4 regions of the Janthinobacterium sp. NFX145 genome follow, and region 2 is predicted to be linked to each of the others. Evidence: predicted binding sites of a transcription regulator. Region 2 holds the regulator's gene; each other region holds the start of a gene.
What was found. The regulator FNR, encoded in region 2, switches genes on or off when oxygen is low (the NO sensors DNR and NnrR bind a similar motif). The targets are predictions, from matches to a motif close to TTGATNNNNATCAA.

Region 1 (4,209 bases), 1.4 Mb from region 2:
GTCGGGCGCGGCCGCCATGGGCTGGGCCCTGGCCACGTACCAGTTCAAGTTCGCCTGGAGTTTTGCGCCCGGCGTGTGGGCCTTCGGCCTCTTGGCCGGCGCCCTGTGCGCGATCGCCGGCGGCTGGCTGGGCTTGCGCAATGTGCTGAAACATCCGCCGCTGCAGACCTTGCGCGAAGGCTAAACCTGAACGCTGTCGTCCGCCTGCGCGCGTAAAAATTGCGCGTAGGACATGACCGGTTGGCCCAGCTGGTGTGGCGGCACGTCGAACAGGGCCCAGAAATACGTCACGCGGCCCAGGCAGATGGTGGGCGCGGCGCAGTAGCGGAACCAGTTCTCGCCGATGTGCGCCGCATACATGCCGTCGCTGTCGGCGTCGGAAAAGTAGGGAATCACGCGCATTTCCAGCAGGGCCAGCAGCAGGGATTCGGGCGCATCGCTGTCGCGCGCCATTTCGTACTGCGTGTGCAGGCTGCGTTCCGTCTCGATGATCATCAGCCTGGCCTGGCCGTCGCGCGTGAAAAACAGGATGCCGCTGGGATTGGGAAAAATATAGTATTCGACAAAACCATGGCGCCGGCACAGCTCGTGCACGACGGCGGCCAGCGCTTCGTCTTTCAGGAAACTGTAGTCGTGCAGCATCAGCAGGTCGCGCACGGTGTCCGACTGCTGCAGGAAAAATTCGCGCTGCAGGGCATGGACTTCCTGTTCCAGGATGTCGAGCGCATCGTCGTCGCTCTTCTTGATGTAGCGGTCGATCAAACCCCGGTTGAAGGCCGTCACGGCCACCTTTTCATCGGCCGCGCCCGTAAATAAAATCTTCTTGCACGGCAAGTCACGCACGGCCTGGCAAAATTCCAGGCCATTCATCTGCGGCATCGAATAATCGACCACCAGCACGGAGGGCACAGCAAAGCGCTGCGCCTGGCCGCTGATGCGCCAGATGCGCTCGATGTCGAGCGCCACGTTGCACTGGTCGGGCGGCAGGTTCTGCGTGTCGAAATTGACGTGCAGCGGCGTTTCGCCCGGTTGCGCGCTCTGGCGCAGCCAGTGCAAGGCGCTGCTGGTGTCGTGGAAGGTCTTGCGCGCCAGGCCGGGATCGAGCTGGAACGCCAGGCTTTTCAGGAAGGAATCGCTGTCGTCGATCAGGACGGTCAGGGTCGGATGGGTGTAGACGGGCAGTTGCATGCGTCACCTTGCGGGAAAAGAGGATTGGAAGCGGGCCGGCATGGGCTGGGGAAACTCCAGGATGAAAATCGCATACGCATGCTCGCGCGACACGCAGCGGATGCGCGCCTGCCAGGCCGTGACGATCTGCTGGCACAGGGCCAGGCCGATGCCGCTGCCGTTATGTACGGGATAGGAGTAAAAACGCTCGAAGATCAGCGGCAGGCGGTTCTTCGCGATGCCGCAGCCCGTGTCGATGAACAGCAGCCTGGGCACGGGACGGGCGCCGTCGATGATGATGCGCACTCTTCCCTTGCCGGCCCGCTGGATGGCTTTCAGCGCGTTTCTCAGCAGGTTCAGCAGGATCACCACGCACAGTTCGTCCTGGCCCGCGAACTGGAAGTCGGCGCGCACGTCCACCTTGACGCTGCTGCGCTGGCTGTTGCCGGTAAATGGGTAGCGCTTGAGCACGGAGCTGACCATGGCCAGCATCGATAGTGCCTGGCTGGGCTGGAGGTTGCGGTTCACGGCACTGGCGCTCATCAGGAACAAATCGATCATGTGCTGCATGTGGCGCACTTCGAACTGGATGCGCGTCAGGGCTTCCTGCAGCGGGGGCATGTCGTCCACCTGGCCGGCCAGCTGCGGCAGCAGCCGGCGCATGCCCCGCACATTGGCTTCCACGCTGGTCAGCGGCGTGCGCAGCTCGTGCGCCACGGAACCGAGTCCGGCCGCCAGGCCTGCCAGCCGTTCCCGTTCCAGCACCTTGCTGCCCACTTTCACCACGGACAGCGCGGCAATGGTGAACCAGTGCACGGGCAGTTGCTGCAGCACTTCACGCTGCAGCAGGAAGCCGCCTTCCCCTTGCAGGATCACGGCGAGGCAGGCGGCGCTGGTGCCGATCAGGTAGGCGCGGCAAGCCAGTTTCGTTTCGAAATGAAACAGCACGACCAGGCCGATCAGCAGCGATTCGCTCCAGATGGACGAAGCATGGTTCATCACAAACATGAAGGTAAAGAAGAAGGGCAGGATGTAGCTGAGCGCGAACAGCAGGTAGCGCGACAGCCAGCGGGCCGAGAAGCGGCGGGCAAACAGGCCGGCCACGCAGATGCCCACGCCCGTCAGGCGCAAGGTCAGGTTTTCATAGGCTTGCGGAAAAAAGTAATGCCACAGCAAATAGTACAGCGGCATCGCCACCGTGCCCACGGCGGCCAGCATGGCGACCCTGCCGGCCAGGTTTTCATGCGGTATGCGCTCATGCAGCAGCGAATGGAGCAGGCGCCTGCGCCAGTATGTCCATCGTGCTTGCAATTGCTGCGTCATGACTCTGCCTTGATTCTCTTCAGAACATTATCATCGCGTAAATTTTCCTGGTTGAACGGTTATCTCGCCGGACATTGATATACGTCAATGGATGGGTCGGCTAGACGGTCAAGGCTTTAATCCGCAGCAAACATTTCCCTAGGAGAAAACTCATGACCATCGCTACCAGCTTGCCCATCCCATCGTTCGCCCGTGCCGAACACTGCCTGCCAGACTACATCGTGCGGCGCATGGATGCGCATCACATCACGCGCATCGAAAAATTGCTGGGCGGCCAGCATCCCCACGCCTGGCAACCGACACCGGCCCATGCCATTTTCCTGGCCGGCAACGACTACCTGTCCATCGCCGCGGAGCCGGCGCTGGTGGCGGCCCAGGTGGCGTCGCTGCAGGCGCATGCGGGCGGCATGCTGATGTCGGCCGTGTACTTGCAGGAAGGCAGCGAACAGCACCGGCTGGAAAGCCGGCTGGCCCGTTTCATGGGCTGCGAGGACGGTATCCTGGCGCAGTCCGGCATGGCGGCCAACGTCGGATTGATCCAGTGTATCGCCAGCCCCGGCATTCCTGTTTATCTCGACATGCAGGCCCACGCCTCGCTGTGGGAAGGCGTGCTGTCGGCGCAGGCCCTGGCCGTGCCTTTCTTGCACAACGACATGACTCACCTGCGGCGGCAGGTGGAAAAGCATGGCCGCGGCGTGATCGTCGTCGACGCCCTGTACAGCACCAACGGCAGTCTGGCGCCGCTGCTGGAATTGCTCGAAATCGCCGAGCGCAGCGACTGCGTGGTGGTGGTCGACGAGTCGCACTCGCTGGGCACGCATGGTCCGCAGGGCGCGGGCCTGGTGGAAGCGTGGGGCCTGGGCCACCGCGTGCATTTCCGCACGGCGTCGCTGGCCAAGGCCTTCGCGGGCCGGGCCGGCTTCATCAGCTGTTCCAGCCGCTTCAAGGGCTATTTTTTGTCCGAATCACGGCCCGCCATCTTCAGTTCCTGCCTGCTGGCGCATGAGCTGGCGTGGCTGGGCGCGGCGCTCGATTTCATCATGGCTGCCGACGGACGGCGCGCCACCTTGCGGCGCCATACGCTGCAGGTGCGCGAAGGCTTGCGCGAACTGGGCTACAACGTCAGCGATGGCACGGAGCAGATCGTGGCGCTGGAGGCGGGCGGCGAACCTGCCACCCTGGCCCTGCGCCAGGCGCTGGAACGGCAAGGTATTTTCGGCGCCATGTTTTGCGCCCCGGCAACGGCGAAGAACCGCGCCCTCGTGCGCCTGACCCTGAACGCGGGACTCGACGAGGCGGCCATCGACCGGGTGCTGGTGGGCTGCGCCGCCATTCGCGCCGAAGCGGGCGTGGAACAGTGGCAGTCGACGCGGCGCCTGCGCAAGCTGGCGCTCGTGTAAGCGGCAGGCAGGCTGGCAGCGTCAGCCGGCCAGCTTGCCGAGGATGGCCGACAGCGCCGCCAGTTGTTCCGCCGGCGCGTCGTGCAGCAATTCGCGTCCCACCGCCTGCGCCGTGGCGCTGGCATGTTCCAGCAATGCCAGGCCGGCGGCCGTCAGCACGGCATAGCCGACGCGCGCGTCGCGCGCATCGGCCTGGCGCGCCACCAGGCCAATCTTTTCCAGCGGCATCAGGGAGCGTGTGACGCCAGAGGCCGTCAATGCCAGGCGCTCGGCCAGGTCGATGCGGCGCAGCCGCGCACCGGGGGCGCGCTGCAGCTGG
Region 2 (4,209 bases):
CAGCAGGCGCAACTGTCCCAGGGCCGGCGTGCGCCGCGTTTCCGCCGGTTGCGCCAGCATCTCGAAGGGCACGCTGAACCAGAAGCGGCTGCCCTTGCCTTCGCTGCTGGCGACGGCGATGTCGCCGCCCATCATGTGGATCAGCTGCTTGCTGATGGCCAGGCCCAGGCCCGTGCCGCCGAAGCGCCGCGTGATGCTCTGGTCGCCCTGCGAAAACGCGGCGAACAGCTGCTGTTGCTGCAGTTCCGTCATGCCGATGCCCGTGTCGCGCACTTCGAAGCGCAGCCAGGCGCGGCCGCTCTCTCTCTCGGCCAGGCTGACGGCCACCACCACTTCGCCGCTCTCGGTAAATTTGATGGCGTTGCCGGCCAGGTTGACGAGGATTTGCTGCAGGCGCTGGGCGTCGCCCACCAGGCGCCGCGGCACGTCGGGTTCGACGGCGATGGCCAGTTCCAGTTCCTTTTCGCCCGCATTCATCGTCATCGTCGTGGCCAGGGTATTCATGACTTCGTCGAGGTCGAATTCGACGGGCGACAATTCCATGCGGCGCGCCTCGATCTTCGAATAGTCGAGCACGTCGTTGAGGATGCCCAGCAGCGACTGGCCCGCCACTCTGACCATGGTCAGATACTTGCGCTGTTCCGTGTCGAGTCTGGTATTGCCCAGCAAATACACCATGCCCAGCACGGCATTGAGGGGCGTGCGGATTTCATGGCTCATGTTGGCCACGAAATCGCTTTTCGCGCGGTTGGCCGCCTCGGCCCGGTCGCGTTCCTGCTCCAGTTCGGCCGCGCGCGATTCGAGTTCCTGCTGCAGACGGTCGCGCTCGCTCATCAGGCCGTTGAACGCTTCCGTCAGTTCGCCGATCTCGTCGCGCTGCTGCACCGGCACGGGGGTAAAACGGCTGCCGCTGGTGCGCAGGGCCAGCAGGGTGTCGCGCAGGCGCACCAGCGGCGACAGCAGGCGCACGGTGACCCAGCCCAGAACAAAGGCGGCCAGCAGCGAGGCGAGGATGCTCCACAGCACCAGCCGGTACAGCACGCCATCGAACGGTTCGAAGGCGTCCGCGACGGGCAGCGAGGTGGCCAGCAGCCAGTTCACCGATTTCAAACGCTTGAAGCTGTTGACTGCCGTGATGCCGCGGCTGTTGGTGCTGACCATGCTGCCTTCGCCATCTTCCTTCAGCAGCTGGGTCGTCGTCAGGTTGGCGTTCGGCTGGCGCGGCTGCAGCAGGCGGCTGGTATCGGGGTGCAGCACGTAGCGCGGCACGGCGCCGCGCGTGAGGATGAAGTAATAGCCGCTCTTGCCGACCTTTTCCGAGCGCAAACGCCCCAGCAGGTTGTCCTTGTACAGGCGCAGCACGCCGATCACCACGCCGGCCACCTGGCCATCGGCGGTGAGCACGGGCGCCACCATCTGCACGATGGGCATGCCGCTCGATTTACCCAGCATCGGTTCGGTGATCATGGGCTGGCGCGTGCGCAGGACGGTCTGGAAATACTCGCGCTCGGCGACGTTGATGCCGGCGCGCCCCGGCACTTCCGGCATGTCGGCCACGACGGCGCCTTGCGCGTCGAGCACCAGCACGTCGTCGAACAGCACCAGCATCGAGCGGCGCGAATAGTATTCGCGCAATTGGGCGGGCCGGGCGATCAGTTCCGGCGGCTGCTGCCGGGCCGTCAGGGTGACGATCTGCAGCAGCATGCCCAGCTTGTCGTCGAGCTCGGCAGCGGTACGGCTGATCAGGGATGACTGCTGGCTCAGCAGTACTTTAGTGAAATCGTCGCGCATGTGCTGCACCTGGATCATGGTGACCAGCGCGATCATGGCGATCGAGGTCAGGCTGGTGGCCAGCGCGACTTTTGCTTTGATGCCGAGAGGCTTCATGATTTCCTTTTCAGTACCGGGCGGCACAGGCGGCAAGTAATGCTGTCAGGAATTTTCCTATCAATGCCCCAGCTTGGCAAGCGGCGCCGCGCAAATTGCCCTCCCCGCATGGGCTTTTGACGATGTTGCCATATAATTAAAGTCGGAACGTCGTTTATTCAGCGAAATTGCCGTGAAATTGGCACACGGCAACCCTGTATGCAGTAAACTTGTTGTTGCATTTTCTAAAAGGTACCGACATGACTGAAGCGCTACTCACTCCAACCTTGCCTACAGTGAACGTGGAAGCGTTGCGTGCGCGATGCTCGACCTGCAGCATGCATCAATTGTGCCTGCCGATGGGCCTCGATATGGGCGACATGGACAGGCTGGACCAGATCATCGGCCGCCGCCGCAAGATCGTGCGCGGCGCCTCGCTGTTCCGCATCGGCGACTCGTTCCAGAACCTGTACGCGATCCGCCTGGGGCACTTCAAGACGTACCAGATCAATCCGGGCGGCGAAGAGCAGGTGACGGGCTTCCAGATGGCCGGCGAACTGCTGGGCATGGACGCCATCAGCGCCGACCGCCACCACTGTAATGCGGTGGCGCTGGAAGACAGCGAAGTGTGTGAAATCCCGTTTTCCAGCCTGGAACAATTGCTGGGCAATATGCCGACCCTGCTGCGCCATTTCCACCGCATGATGAGCCAGGAAATCACGCGCGAGCAAAGCGTCATGCTGTTGCTGGGCAATATGCAGGCGACGCAGCGTTTTGCCGCCTTTATCGTCAACCTGGCGTCGCGCTACGAAGCGCGCGGCTATTCGAGCAGCAAATTCCAGCTGCGCATGTCGCGCGAGGAAATCGGCAACTACCTGGGCCTGACCATCGAAAGCGTCAGCCGTTTATTGTCGAAATTCAAGAAGGAAGGCTGGCTGCGCGTCTCGAACCGAGAAATTGAAATCTTGCAGCCGGCAAAACTGAAGGCCATCACGGCCGGTACCGACGTCTGCAAATAAGGCCTACAGCTCTTCGTCGGCGTGCAGCGCGATGCTGCGTTGCAGCGGCCAGGTCCAGATGCCGGACAGGCGCCACTCGCGCTTGTCGTTTTCCACCAGCACTTGCCAGCGGCTGCGCTCGAGCATCGGCAGCGCCACCGAGAAATTGCCGGCCGCATCGGGCCGCACCAGCAGCTTGATGTCCTTTTCCGGCAGGGTCGCATGCGCCAGGTGCAGCTGCAGCGGACCCTGGTAAGCCTTGCCGAAGCTGTGCACGGAACCACTGAGGCGCGCTGACGCCACGTCGTAGGACAAGCTGGTAGCCATCGCCAGGTCGCTGGCGATCGTGTCGCGCTTCAAATCCTGGTTGATCGCCTTGCCCTGCTTGTAATAGTCGCCCACCACCAGCGCATCGGGTTGCGTAAACGCGATATAGCCCATGAAGCTGCCGACGACCACGGACAGGCCGGGACCGATCATCAGCAGCCATGGCCAGCGATGCTTGTACCAGGGATCGGCGGGGGCTTGCAGTTTCAGACTGTCGGACATGGTGATTCTCCTGTGTAAACGGCCAGTCCCCATGCGGGGACCGGCCTTCCTGCTTTAACGCGGCACGATGAATACCGCGCTTTCACGCACATGCAGCGAGGGGTTGTCCAGCGATTGCAATTCGATCGCAATCTTGTTCGACCCCTTCTCGCCGACGCCGTGCGGCACGCGCAGGCGGATCGGCCAGCCCAGCGTTTCCGTCGGCTGCAAGGTCACTTCTTCGCGCGTCAGCAAGGTCAGGCCCGGCAAGCCGGAAGCGCTGATCTTGAAATGCTGGCTTTGCTCCGAGGTGTTCATGATCTGCAGGCGGTAGACGTTTTCGATCATGCCGTCTTCCACTTCGCGTCCCATCGAACCGCGGTCGCGGATCACGTCCATTTTCAGGGGCGTGCGCAGGGCCAGCGACGTACATACGGCGATGATGATCAGGGCCAGGATGGAAGTGTAGATCAGGACGCGCGGGCGCATGGCGCGCTGGCGTATCTGCTTCGAATTGAAGTTGTTTTCCATCGCATGGTCGGTGCTGTAGCGTATCAGGCCACGTGGCCGCTCGACCTTGTCCATCACGCTGTTGCAGGCATCGACGCAGGCGGCGCAGCCGATGCATTCATACTGCAAGCCGTTGCGGATATCGATACCGGTCGGACACACCTGCACGCACAGGGTGCAATCGATGCAGTCGCCCAGCTTGTCGTTGTTGCCGGCCTTCTTGCTCATGGCGCCGCGTGGTTCGCCGCGCTTGGCATCGTAGGTGATGATCAGCGTGTCCTGGTCGAACATGGCGCTCTGGAAGCGC
Region 3 (4,209 bases), 2.9 Mb from region 2:
TCGAAGCCGACCAGGTCGGCGATATGCAGCCAGCCAAAGCTGGCGATGTCGGCGATGGAATAGTCGTCGCCGCCCAGGTAGGCGTGATCCGCCAGGCGGCCATCCATGGTGGCCAGCGCGGCGTCGCACAAGCGGCGAAAGTGCGCCGTGGCGGCCGCATTCGCGCCCGCTTCCGCAATCTCGAAATGCACGCGCTGGCCCAGCATCGGCCCCATGCTGGCCGCGTGAAATTGCAGCCAGGTGATGGCGGCCCAGCGCTGCGCGGGCGCCTTCGGCAGCAAGCGCCCCGTTTTCCCGGCCAGGTACAGCAGGATGGCGGCCGACTCGAACACGGTGACGCCCGCGTCGTGGTCGACCAGCACGGGAATGCGTCCATGCGGATTGAGGGCCAGGAAAGCGGGCAAGCGGTGTTCGCCCTGATCGATGCGCACGTGGCGCAATTGGTAGAGCAAGCCCAGTTCGGCCAGCGCGATGGTGGCTTTGAAACCGTTGGGCGAGCTGTCGGTGTAGAGTTCAAGCGAACCGGCCGGGGATGTGATGCTGTGCATGGAGTATCCTGTCGATATAGTTTTACTGAAGTACAATCAGCCTTGTAAACACCGCCATCCTCGTTTTTATTCTCAAAGAATGGAAACGATGATTTTTACTGTCTGGCTATAGAAAAACTATATCGATGAAGCATCCTTTACCGCTCCAGGCGCTGCGCGCCTTTGTCGAGGTGGGCCAGCGCGGCAGCATCAAGGCCGCCGCCGAGGCGCTGCACGTGACGTCGGGCGCCGTCAGCCAGCAAATCCGCCTGCTCGAAGAACGGGTCGGCATGCCCCTGTTTACGCGCGAACGCCAGGGCTTGCGTCTGACCGAGGCGGGCGCCATGGTCCACCCCGCCCTGCTGGGCGCCTTCGCGCAGATCGCCGGCGCCAGCCAGGCGCTGGAAGACATGGGCGCCCGCCAGACGCTGACCGTCAGCACGGTCGCCACCTTTGCCGCCGCGTGGCTGGTGCCGCGCCTGGGTCGCTTCAACCAGCGCCATCCGCAGATCGAGGTGCGCGTGGAAGCGACATCGGCCCTCGTCGACCTGCACCGCGACCGGGTCGACGTGGCCTTGCGCCACGGCCTGGGCGACTATCCGGGCTTGCAGGTGACGCGCCTGATGGCGCCCGTGCTGGTACCTGTCGCCAGCCCCGCCCTGATGGCGGGCCAGCCACCCATCGCCACGCCGGGCGATTGCCTGCGCTACCCGCTGCTGCACGATACGGACCGCGCCGACTGGCCCTTGTGGCTGGCCGCGCACGGCGCGCAGGACGACGCTGCGGATGCGGCGCGGGCGCTGCGCGGCTCGGCCTTCGAAGATGATTTTCTGTTGATACGCGCGGCCGAGGCGGGCCAGGGCCTGGCCTTGGTGCCGCAGCTGTACGCGCAGGAGGAGATCGCCGCCGGGCGCCTGGTGCAAGTGCTGGACTTGCCCTGGCCCGCGCGCTTTGCCTACTATCTGGTGACGCGGCCCGACGCGGCCACGCGCCCCGCCGTGCAGGCCTTCATGGCATGGATCTGCGAGGAAGCGCAGGCAGCGCGCTAGAACGCATGCGCGCCGGACGCGCACGACACCACGCCGCACATGGTGGTAAACAGCACCGGCACACCGGCGCGCCCCGTGGCGATGCAGGCCGCAGCCGGCACCACGGCCAGCAACAGGGCCAGGTAGCCGATTGCCTTCAGGCGCCGCGCGGAAGAACGACGCACGCCCCCGGCTGCCCCGCGTAAATAGCCTCTGGCCGCCTCTTCGTTGCCGCTTGCCGACATTTTCGTATGCATGTCCATCTCCTCCATCCATAGTGACCGGTCTTGCCTCACTGCATTTTGCTACATAAATTTGCCAAATACAATAAATAAATTCACGAATAAATCGCTTTTCTTTCTTTACTCACGAAAAACAATGAAATTACGATATTCGATTAAATCATTTTTAGTCGCACTTGCCATCAGGCGGCAAGCCACATGGGCACGCATCCGGCCAAACTTGATGTAGATCATAATTTTTTGAACAAGCTCTTGCTATCCTGTAAAAAAATGACGGGAGCACCGGATGAGCAAGACGCAGCCGAGCGACGCGCAGCACAACGTGGAACATGAGCGCCTGGGCAGCGCCTGGCAAGGCGTGCCGGCGCCCGGTTATCCGGAAAGCGCACCGGAAGGCGCCACCCTGGATCTGCTGCTGAACGCCTGGCTGGGCAAGTTCACGGGCGGCATTTCGCCGGCCGCGCTGGGCAACGCCTATGCCGACTGGCTCGGCCACCTGGCATTGGCGCCATCGAAGCAGCAAACCCTGCTGGAGGAAGCGTGGAAGAAGATCGGCCGCTGGCAGCAATATGCGCTCCAATCGGCCCTCACCGGCGGCGACGCCAAACCGTGCATCGCGCCGCTGCCGCAGGACCGGCGCTTCGACGACCCGGCCTGGCGGCGCTGGCCGTACAACCTCGTCTACCAGGGCTTTTTGCTGCAGCAGCAATGGTGGCACCGCGCCACCACGGGCGTGCGCGGCGTCTCGCCGCACCACGAGGATGTCGTCACGTTCACCGTGCGCCAGTGGCTCGACATGCTGGCGCCGTCGAACTTCGTGCCGACCAATCCCGTGGTGCAGCAATCGGCCCTGGAAAGCGGCTGCGCCAGCCTGGCGCGCGGCGCAGCGCATGCGGCCGCCGACTGGCAGCGCGCCGCCATGGGGCCGTATGCGCCCGACACGCGTCACTACCAGGCGGGCCAGAACGTGGCCGTCACGCCGGGCAAGGTGGTCTACCGCAATGACCTGATCGAATTGATACAGTACACCCCCACAACAGCGACGGTGCATGCCACGCCGCTGCTGTTCGTGCCGGCCTGGATCATGAAGTTCTATATTCTCGACCTGTCGCCGCACAATTCGCTGGTGCGCTACCTGGTGGACCAGGGCCACACGGTGTTCATGATTTCCTGGAAAAACCCGACGGAAGAAGACCGCGAGCTGTCGCTGGAAGACTACCGCCAGCTGGGCGTGATGGACGCGCTTGACGCCGTTGCCAGCATCGCGGGCGCGCCGCAGGTGCACGCTGTCGGCTACTGCCTGGGCGGCACCCTGCTGGCGATCGCCGCCGCGACCATGGCGCGCGATGGCGATGCGCGCCTGGCCAGCCTCACCATGCTGGCGTCGCAGGTGGACTTCAAGGAGCCGGGCGAACTGTCGCTGTTCATCGACGAGAGCCAGGTCAGCTTCCTGGAAGCGGCCATGTGGAAGCAGGGTTACCTCGACACGAAGCAGATGGCGGGCGCCTTCCAGCTGCTGCGCTCGAACGATCTGATCTGGTCGCGCCAGCTGCGCCACTACCTGCTGGGACAAGACGAGCAGGACAGCGACCTGATGGCCTGGAACGGCGACGCCACGCGCATGCCCTGCCGCATGCATTCGGAATACCTGCGCCGCCTGTTCCTGCACAACGACCTGGCCGAAGGCCGCTACCGCACGGCCGGCCGCCACATCGCCCTGCCCGACATCGATGCGCCCATCTTTGCCGTCGGCACCCTGACGGATCACGTGGCGCCATGGCGCTCCGTGTATAAACTGCAGCTGCTGACCGACACCGACGTCACCTTTTTGCTGACCTCGGACGGCCACAATGCGGGCGTCGTCTCGCCGCCGGGCCAGCCGCGCCGCAGCTACCAGCTGGCCACGCACCGTCACGACGCGCCCTACATCGACGCGGACAGCTGGCAGCGCGACGTGCCGCAGCATGACGGTTCGTGGTGGCCCGCCTGGCAAGCCTGGCTGGAAGAACGCGCGGGCGCGCAAGTGGCGCCGCCGACCATGGGGCCCGACCTGGGCGATGCGCCGGGCAGCTACGTGCTGCAAACCTGATCACCGACAACCGAGCGACAATCTAGCGACAACCGAGGAAAACGCCATGCCCTACACCACCCTGCTGGTCCACGTCGACAATTCGCGCCACTGCGCCCAGCGCATCCGCCTGGCCGTGCGCCTGGCCGTTGCCGACGGCGCCCACCTGATCGGCTCGGCCATGAGCGGCATCTCGCGCTACGCGTATGGCGGCGGCGTCAACGCGCTGCAGTTCGCGCCGGCGCAGATGCAGGCGCTGCGCACCCAGGCCAGCGAGGCCTTGCACGACTTCGAGCGCATCGCCCGCGAGGAAGGCCTGGGCAGTTACGAGACGCGCTTCGTCG
Region 4 (4,209 bases), 2.5 Mb from region 2:
AGCAGCTTGGCGGGCTGGCGCAGCAGCCGGCTGGCCGCTTCCGGGCGCGACCAGCCACGGAACAGCTGCACGCGGATGCTGGCCAGCGCGGCGAACGTGGCGTCGTGCGTGACGAGGCGTTCCGCATAGCGCGAACCCGTGCGGCCGATGGCCAGCAGGCGGATGCCGGCCGACGGGCCGAAGACGTCGAACAGGATCGCCGTCGAAGCGTGCAGGCCGGCAATCGAGGTGGCCGTGATAAACCAGCCCGACAAGCCCAGCAAGGCCATGCCGGACACCGCCGTCAGGGCCGCCAGCAAGGCACCCCCGATCAGCTTGCCGGGCTGTTCCAGCAGCAATTGCCGCAGCACGGGGTTCGATATGAGGGAAGTTTTCATGCCTGCCGCTCCTGCGCCGATGCCCGGGCATCGACCTGCACCGTGCGCTGCAGGCGGCCAGCCAGCACGGGGTCGTGCGTGGCGACGATCATCGTCTTGCCTTGCGCCAGTGCCAGCAAGGCGTCCGTGACGCGCGCCGCCGTTTCGCTGTCCAGGTGGGCCGTCGGTTCATCGACCAGCAGCAAATCGGCATGCGGATGCAGGGCCACGCGGGCCAGGGCCAGACGCACGGCTTCGCCGCCGGACAAGCCCTGGCCGCCATCGCTGAGCATGACGGCCGGCTGGGCCTGCGCCACGGCAGCCAGGTCGGCCAGGTGCAGCGCCTGCGTCACTTGCGCGGCGCTGGCGCCCGTGCGGCCCAGGGTCACGTTCTGGCTGACGGAGGCGGCAAACACGTGCGGGCGCTGGCCCATCCAGGCCATGCGCTGGCGCAAGGTATTGACGGTACTGTCGGTCAGGCGCACGCCGCCGATGCGGATGTCTCCGCCGCTGGCGGGCAGCAAGCCGGCCAGCAGCGACAGCAAGGTGGTCTTGCCGGTGCCGCTGGCGCCCAGCAGGGCCACGTGTTCACCGGCACGCACCGTCAGGTCGAAGCCGTCGAACACGGGCGCTTCGCCAGGGTGGGCAAAGCGCAGTTGATGGATGTCGATAGCGGGCGGCGGCGCCACGGCCATGGCGGCGGCGGAGACGACGGCAGACAGGACCTCCGCGCCGGGCAGCGGAACGCCGTCGGCCGCCAGGTCGTGCAGGCCGGCCAGGCCCGCTTCGCCGGCCGCCTTGTCGTGCCAGACGGCGGCCAGTTCGCGCAAGGGTTCGAAGAACGCGGGCGCCAGCAACAGGATGAACAAGCCCTGCCCCAAGGTCAGTTCCCGGCCCCAGGTGCCAAAATTGATGCTGCCCAACAGGGAGAAACCGATAAACGCGGCCACCATGGCCACGCCCAGCGCGGAAAACAGTTCCAGCACGGCGGACGACAAAAAGGCGATGCGCAGCACCACCATCGTGCGCCGGCGCACGGATTGCGATGAGGCATCGAGCCGTGCGGCCGTGGCGTCGATGGCGTCGAGCGCGCGCAGGGTGGCCAGGCCGCGCAGGCGGTCCAATAGAAAAGCGTTCATGCTGCCCATTTCCACCATCTGCGCGCGGCTGGCCGCTTGCGCGCCCATGCCGACGAGGGCCATGAAGACGGGAATCAGGGGCGCGGCGATGAGCAGGATCAAGGCGGCGATCCACGACAGCGGCGTCACCACGGCGAGGATCACGAGCGGCACCAGCATGACTTTCCAGCGCGCGGGCTTGTAGCGCACCAGATATGGCACGATGGCTTCGGCCTGTTCGGCGATGACGCCGGCCGCCTGGCCCGACTGCGCACGCTGGCGGTCCAGCGGCGAACGGCGCGCCAGCGCTTGCGCCACTTGCGCGCGCAAGGTGGACAGGTGCGCGCGCGCCGCCGCATACATGCGCCGCGCGCCCCACGCTTCGCAGCCGGCCCGCAGCACGCCCAACAGCAGCACGCCAGCGGCCGGCAGCAGGGCCGCGCGCCATGGAGCACCATCGAGCATGGCTTGCACGGCCCAGGCCAGCAAGGCCGCTTGCGGCAGCCACAACAAGGCGGCGCCGCCCTGCGCCAGGCTGGGCGTGCGGGGAAGGATAAAGCGGGGCAAGGACAGTGGCGTGGTCGGCATCTCTATACTTTTTGAGTTTTCAGAATTTTCTGTAAATTCGATATTTTGTATAATACTGCGAAACATGACATATATCAATTGACCCTGCGGGTGTGGCGTGAAAAAATTCAGATAATTATGAAAACTCAACATATCCAAATGACGCCGCTGATCCTGACCTTCGTCAGCCATTTCGGCGAGATGGGCAGCCGCTGGGGCTTTAACCGCACGGTGGGGCAAGTGTACGCCTTGTTGTTTGTCGCGGAGCATCCTTTACACGCGGATGAAATCGCGGAACACCTGAGTTTTTCGCGCTCGAACGTGAGCATCGGCCTGAAGGAATTGCAGGGCTGGGGCTTGATACGCCAGTCGCGCATCCCCGGCGACCGGCGCGAGTATTTTTCCTCGCTGGGCGATGTGTGGCAAATCTTCCGCGTGGTGGCCGCCGAGCGCCGCCGCCGCGAAGTGGCCCCTACCCTGACGGTGCTGCGCGAATCGCTGCTGGCGCCGGCCACGGAACCCGTCGACCAGTATGCGCAGGAGCGCATGCGCGAAATGTATGAATTGGTCGACCTGGCCAACACCTGGTTCGACGACTTGCAGCGCCTGTCGCCCGAATCGATGGCGCAGCTGATGAAAATGGGCGCCAAGGTGCAAAAATTGCTCAACGCCAAGGATCGCCTGTTTGGCGTCAGCAATAACAGCGACTGAAACCCGCCTCCCCTCTTCCCACTCAAGGCGTTGCCAGCACAAGCTGGCACGCCTTGTCACGCCATGTCTATTCCCGCACAGGCCCTCGCCAGCACAGCCATACATAGCCGTATGCGATGTTGTCAAGCATGCCAATAGTATTATTTAAATTGTATTAATTTATATCAAGACTAAGCTTGCATATGCGTACTCACGCGAAGGCGAACGGGCGACAAGTTGACCTCCCTGACAGGACGGCGCGCACCCTGAAGCAGTGAAATGCCTGCAATAAAACCAAAGGGGATTTTCATGAAAAGCATAACAAGCATTGCCATACGGACATCCATACTGGCCGCCCTTGCGGCCTTGATGGGCATGGCACAGGCAGCTACATGGATCGACGTGGGACCGGCCAGCGGTTTCAGCATCGAAGGCAGCACCGTCACTTACTCGCCGTCGCCAGCCACCATGGTGAAATACTATGACGACAATCTCGTGCCGCAGAGTCCAGCCAACATCCAGAGCCAAATCAACAGCGTTTTCGGCACCAGCCTGGGTGCGGCCGTCTCATTTTGCGACAATGCCACTTCGGGCTGTACCGCCGGCACCACGGCAGGCGCCAGCGGCGGGGGGAATTCCTTCACGAGCGCGGCGGCCTATGACTATCTGGCCATCCATTTCGGCCAGGGCGAACTGGTCTTCCACTGGGCCGCTCCCGTCGCAGCCGGCACGACCTTCACGGTAGAGGGCTTGCCCAAGGACCTGAGCAATTACCGCGCCTATGTTTCCGCCATACCTGAACCGGAAACCTATGCCATGCTGCTCGCCGGCCTGGGCCTGCTCGGCGTCCTGGCGCGCCGCCGCCAGGCAAAATAAGAGCATCGGGCAAGGCCCGCAACACGGCGCCGGCGCATCCATGTTTACAGCGCGCTTGCGCCGCGCCGCCCACTCTTTACACCGCCTTTATGCCGCTCCCGCTATGCTGGCCGACATCATCAGCCATCGTTGCGAGGGAGTTCACATGCATGAAACACCATTCCAGCCGCGCGCGCGCGACCTGGTCCGCCGGCATTTGCCTGCGCGCGAACGGCTGCGCCTGGCACGCCTGGCGAGCAAGAAAATGCTGTCGGTGTTGTCTGCGCTGCTGTGCGCCGTGCCGCTGCTGTATTTGCTGAGCGTGGTGCTGTTTGCGCAGCCTTAGGGCCGCGTGCTGATAGACAGGAAAGAGAGAAGATGCGGCCGCATGGCGCAAGCCGTGGCCAGTATGAAACTGGTCCGCCCAGAGGGAATCGAACCCCCATTCACGGTTTAGAAGACCGTTGTCCTATCCGTTGAACGATGGGCGGAGAGGTGCAGTATTTTAGTCCATGCGCGCCAGCAATGAAATGCCAGCGCGGAATAGAAAACGGGCTGTCATTTCTGACAGCCCGCTTATGACTTTGGTCGGAGTACAAGGATTCGAACCTTGGACCCCCTGG

Region 1: the regulator FNR is predicted to act here: its motif matches at 2,565-2,578, upstream of cqsA (alpha-hydroxyketone-type quorum-sensing autoinducer synthase).
Region 3: the regulator FNR is predicted to act here: its motif matches at 2,018-2,031, upstream of ACPJXG_RS15465 (PHA/PHB synthase family protein).
Region 4: the regulator FNR is predicted to act here: its motif matches at 2,127-2,140, upstream of cydD (thiol reductant ABC exporter subunit CydD).

What each region holds. Positions count from the first base shown of each region.
Region 1 is NZ_CP187360.1:1,284,257-1,288,465, forward strand. It holds gene ACPJXG_RS05705 (ABC transporter permease) at 1-184, shown strand, start outside; gene ACPJXG_RS05710 (response regulator) at 181-1,188, opposite strand; gene ACPJXG_RS05715 (sensor histidine kinase) at 1,192-2,490, opposite strand; gene cqsA (alpha-hydroxyketone-type quorum-sensing autoinducer synthase) at 2,643-3,890, shown strand; gene ACPJXG_RS05725 (MarR family winged helix-turn-helix transcriptional regulator) at 3,912-4,209, opposite strand, start outside.
Region 2 is NZ_CP187360.1:6,338,292-6,342,500, forward strand. It holds gene ACPJXG_RS28490 (response regulator) at 1-1,887, opposite strand, end outside; gene fnr (fumarate/nitrate reduction transcriptional regulator Fnr) at 2,127-2,885, shown strand; gene ACPJXG_RS28500 (FixH family protein) at 2,889-3,413, opposite strand; gene ccoG (cytochrome c oxidase accessory protein CcoG) at 3,468-4,209, opposite strand, start outside.
Region 3 is NZ_CP187360.1:3,464,355-3,468,563, forward strand. It holds gene ACPJXG_RS15450 (glutathione S-transferase family protein) at 1-548, opposite strand, end outside; gene gcvA (transcriptional regulator GcvA) at 674-1,576, shown strand; gene ACPJXG_RS15460 (hypothetical protein) at 1,573-1,740, opposite strand; gene ACPJXG_RS15465 (PHA/PHB synthase family protein) at 2,084-3,886, shown strand; gene ACPJXG_RS15470 (universal stress protein) at 3,933-4,209, shown strand, end outside.
Region 4 is NZ_CP187360.1:3,848,215-3,852,423, forward strand. It holds gene cydC (thiol reductant ABC exporter subunit CydC) at 1-377, opposite strand, end outside; gene cydD (thiol reductant ABC exporter subunit CydD) at 374-2,062, opposite strand; gene ACPJXG_RS17140 (GbsR/MarR family transcriptional regulator) at 2,201-2,752, shown strand; gene ACPJXG_RS17145 (PEP-CTERM sorting domain-containing protein) at 3,041-3,607, shown strand; gene ACPJXG_RS17150 (hypothetical protein) at 3,753-3,932, shown strand; tRNA gene ACPJXG_RS17155 (tRNA-Arg) at 4,003-4,077, opposite strand; tRNA gene ACPJXG_RS17160 (tRNA-Pro) at 4,172-4,209, opposite strand, start outside.